DNA from 2 places in the Falseniella ignava genome. Region 2 is predicted to be linked to the other one. Evidence: predicted binding sites of a transcription regulator. Region 2 holds the regulator's gene; the other holds the start of a gene.
What was found. The regulator HrcA, encoded in region 2, represses chaperone genes, less so after heat shock. The targets are predictions, from matches to a motif close to TTAGCACTCNNNNNNNNNGAGTGCTAA.

Region 1 (2,417 bases), on a different contig from region 2:
CAAATTTAATAGGAAAGATACCAAAGATTGTGAATAAATGATACAATTATTTCATACCCTGAATATAGAATGGAAGGAGGCAAGTAAATGTCGAATTATTCGATTCCTCGTGCCACAGCGTTAAGGTTGCCAATTTACCATCGTTACTTGCGGTATTTACATAATGCAGGTAAGAAGCGGATTTCTTCCAGCGAATTAAGTGAAGCTGTAAAGATTGACAGTGCAACCATTCGCCGTGACTTTTCGTACTTCGGTGCGTTAGGTAAGCGGGGTTACGGTTATGATGTAGATACTTTGATTGACTTTTTCTCAAAAGTACTTAACCAAGGACGATTGACTTCAATCTGTCTTGTAGGTGTAGGACATCTCGGTCAAGCGCTACTCAATTATAACTTCCGCAAAAATGGTAACTTTCATATTGAAGCGGCATTTGATAATGACCCTAATTTAATCGGCACTTCCCAAAATGGGATCCCTGTCTATAGTGTCGATGAATTAACGGAACGCATCCAAGATAGCCAGTATGAAATTGCTGTTCTAGCAGTACCTGAAGAAACTGCAGAAACGATATTAAATGAGTTAATCGCTGCCGGAATTCGTGGTATTTTGAATTTTACCCCTTTACGATTCGATGTACCGAATAATGTCCGCATCCAAAATGTCGACTTAACGAATGAACTGCAGACGCTCATCTACTTTATTGATTCGAATATGGATCAAGTAGATGATTATCAAGAATATAAGTACTAACCCTGATAAGCCTCGTACGAAATTGCGAGGCTTTTTTATTTACTTCTTTTTACTTGCATTTTTGACCTAATTAGACTATTATATAGTTATCGGGTTTAGCACTTGATCTCATAGAGTGCTAACCGTTAAATTTTTGATAAAATACAAACTAATAACGGAGGTATCAAACATGATTAAACCTTTAGGGAAGCGTGTTGTCATTAAAGTAGCAGAGACTGAGGAAACTACAGCAAGTGGTTTTGTTTTACCGTCTTCTGCCAAATCTAAAGAACAATTTGGTGAAATTATTGCTGTCGGTTCAGAAGTTGAACTTGTTAAAGTTGGCGATACTGTGTTCTTCCAAAATTACTCTGGAACAGAAGTTGAGCATGAAGGCGAATCTGTTTTAATTATTGAAGAGAAAGATTTATTAGCTGTCGTCGGCTAATTTCCAGATAAATTACGAATAGAATAGGAGAGATAATATGACAAAAGAACTTAAATTTTCTGAAGACGCACGCGCAGCTTTATTGCGTGGTGTTGATACATTAGCGAATACGGTTAAAGTAACTTTAGGTCCAAAAGGGCGTAACGTTGTTTTAGATAAACAATTCGGATCACCAACGATTACAAACGACGGTGTTTCAATTGCACGCGAAATTGAATTAGAAGATCGCTTCGAAAATATGGGCGCGCAACTTGTGATGGAAGTTGCTCAAAAAACAAATGATATCGCAGGTGACGGAACAACAACCGCAACATTATTAACACAAGCGATTGCGCGCGAAGGGATGAAGAACGTTACAGCTGGAGCTAATCCAGTTGGCATTCGCCGCGGAATTGAAAAAGCAACGTCAGCAGCGGTTGAAGCATTAAAAGAACAATCACAACCTGTATCTTCAAAAGAAGCCGTAGCTCAAGTTGCAGCTGTGTCATCAGGTGAACAAGTTGTTGGAGATTTAATTGCTGAAGCGATGGAAAAAGTAGGTCAAGATGGGGTTATTACCATTGAAGATGCCCAAACAATTGAGACTGAAATGGACGTCGTTGAAGGAATGCAATTCGACCGTGGTTATTTATCACAATATATGGTCACTGATAACGAGAAAATGATTGCGGAACTGGACAACCCAGCTATCTTTATTACGGACCGCAAGATTAACAACGTGCAAGATATCTTGCCAATGTTAGAGTCTGTCATGCAATCGGGTCAACCGCTTTTAATTATTGCGGAAGACTTAGAAGGCGAAGCATTACCGACATTAGTTTTAAATAAACTGCGTGGTACATTGAACGTCGTTGCAGTGAAAGCACCAGGCTTTGGTGACCGTCGTAAAGCGATGTTAGAAGATATTGCGATTTTAACGGGTGCAACCGTGATTTCCGAAGAATTAGGTTACGAATTGAAAGATGCTACCGCAGATCATTTAGGTTCAGCTGGTAAAGTTCGTGTCACAAAAGATAATACAACAATTATTGAAGGAAATGGCGCGACCGAAAATATTAACCAACGTGTCAGCTTAATTCGTTCACAAATCGAAGATACGACTTCAGAATACGATCGCGAAAAATTACAAGAGCGCTTAGCTAAATTAGCGGGAGGCGTTGCTGTGATTAAAGTTGGTGCAGCAACTGAGACTGAACAAAAAGAAATCAAACTACGCATTGAAGATGCGTTGAACGCTACT
Region 2 (2,417 bases):
CTTGGATCAATTGTTGATAGACCATTTCAACGCCTTTCTTTAAGGCTAAGCCATCTTCGGATTCAATCTCACTATCGAGTGCTCGCTCCAAGTTATCGAGCGCATCGACCAGTTTGGATGCGAGATTCGCTGAGCGGTACTTAGCCGCTTCTTGTCGGTCACGGGTGTGAGTCCGTCGCATATTCGCAATCTCAGCTTGCAGACGTAAGACTTGGTCTTCTAATTGTTCCGTCTGTTCTTTTAACGTTTCTAATTCATCAAATTCTGCGTCTTGTTCCACCACTTCAGGTTCAACAACCGCTTCAGCTTCAACTTCCTCAGACTCTACATCTGACGTCGTTACTTCTTCAGCTTCGTTCATTGATTGCTCTTCTTCAAGTGATTGGTTTTTATTTTCTTTTGACAAGTGACATCCTCCTTTTACTTAATATGCTTTTAATAGGTTGATTACTCGGTTGACTAATGGAATCACTCGCTCGTAGGCCATGGTGGAAGGTCCAAATAGACCGATTGCCACTTGTTCACCTTGCGATTCATAAGCTTGACGGATAAAGGTCATCGGCACTTCATGTTCTAAGAAATCTTGACTAAACAATACTTCCATCTCTGGAGAGGCTTGTTCCATCAAGTTGAACAATTGGTTAGACCCATCGACCAGCTCAAGTAACTCCTTGAAAGCGTCAATCCCGGTGTTAACATCTAATAGATTGAAGATATTATGCTTACCGCTTACATAATATTGATGAGATTTCGCATGATTCAAAGCTTTGGAGATCAAATTCGTAAAGTCAATTTGATAACCGACAATGCGCTGGATCATCAACGGAATCGAAAGTCGAACACGTTGATATGCTTCATCTAACTTCAGTCCAGCTAATTCTTGATTCATCAGTTGGTTGATTTGTTCAATATTTTCTTCGCTTAAACTAAAGTTTAACGTCACCACATCATTTTCAATCCGTCCTTGGTCGGTTACGAGCGTTGCAATATAACTATTGGAGTCTAGCGGTACCAACTTAAAGTCTTGGAAAGAATGGATATGTTGCGCTTGATCGAAGACCGTCACAGTATAGTGAGTCATCGAAGCTAAGAGATCCGCTGCCAACAAAGCGCGTTGGAAGATTGAATAATTATTGGATTGGGTCAAAGCTTTAATACTTTGCAAATCCGCTTCACTTAGCTTTAAATCGAGCTCTGGGTGATGATGAATTAAGACATCAGCATACTGTCGGTAGGCATCCAATGATGGGACCCGTCCGCTTGAAGTATGCATCTTCTTCAACAGCCCTTTACCTTCGAGCACCACCATATCATTACGAATGGTTGCCGGACTTACTTCTAACTTACTTTCACGCAAGAGCGTCCGTGAGCCAACAGGCTCAGCCGATCGGTTGTAAAGCCGCACAATCGCGTATAAGACTTCCTTCTGTCTCGATGTTAACATGTATGTCACCTCTTTATTAGCACTATACTACTCGGAGTGCTAACTATCATTATAATACAAGGTATGTCAGAATAAGTCAAGCCTTTTTGATCAAAAAAGCAAAAAAATTAGCACTCTTTTGATAAGAGTGCTAAAAAGGCTCTGTTATAGGATTTCTTCATCAAGTACTTGAACTTTATCATCATGGAAGAAGCTAAATCCTTCCCCTGCCACTTGTTGGACTTCGGTAACCGTCACAAAGGCTTTCGGATCAATCTCATGAATCACCCGCTGCGCCCGTGAAAGTTGAATTTGGTTCACCACCACATACATAATGTGTTTTTCAGCTTTAGAGTAGTAGCCGTAACCATTAATAATGGTAATACCACGGTTAATCTTATGGGCCAAGGCTTCCCCAATCGCTTCGTGTTGATCGGAGATAATCATAATGGATCGTTTTGGATTGCGTCCGTTCATAATAAAGTTAATGACACGGGACGTAATAAAGGTTGAAACAAGAGATAGTAAGGCTTTCTCTAATCCAATCACCATCGATAATGACGTAATAATAACCGCATCGATTGAGAAGAGCGCGGCTGAGACTGGTACGCCGAAAAACTTATTAATGACGAGACCAATGATATCCGTTCCCGCAGTCGTTCCACCAGCAGCTAAGACCGTTCCAACGCCGGTTCCAATTAAAATCCCGGACATAATTGGCGGTAAAATAGTATTTTGTGGGACAAAGACTGGTAATTTCACAAATTGAATAAAGAAGGACATCATCACAATAGCGTATAGTGTATAGTAGATCGTTTGCTTTTCGAGTAATTTCCAACCAATAAATAAAATTACAATATTAATCACTAAATTACTTAATGCCGGGTTAAAGCCAAAAACATAAAGTAATAACATATTAACCCCAGTGATACCGCCTTCCCCCATCTCATTTGGGATGATAGCAGAGTTTACGGCAATCGAGAAAATAAATGTG

Region 1: the regulator HrcA is predicted to act here: its motif matches at 846-872, upstream of CYJ57_RS01415 (co-chaperone GroES).

The regions. Positions count from the first base shown of each region.
Region 1 covers NZ_PKHE01000002.1:92,811-95,227, forward strand. The annotation lists gene CYJ57_RS01410 (redox-sensing transcriptional repressor Rex) at 88-750, shown strand; gene CYJ57_RS01415 (co-chaperone GroES) at 920-1,177, shown strand; gene groL (chaperonin GroEL) at 1,215-2,417, shown strand, end outside.
Region 2 covers NZ_PKHE01000003.1:117,682-120,098, reverse strand. The annotation lists gene grpE (nucleotide exchange factor GrpE) at 1-406, opposite strand, end outside; gene hrcA (heat-inducible transcriptional repressor HrcA) at 425-1,444, opposite strand; gene CYJ57_RS02160 (YitT family protein) at 1,589-2,417, opposite strand, start outside.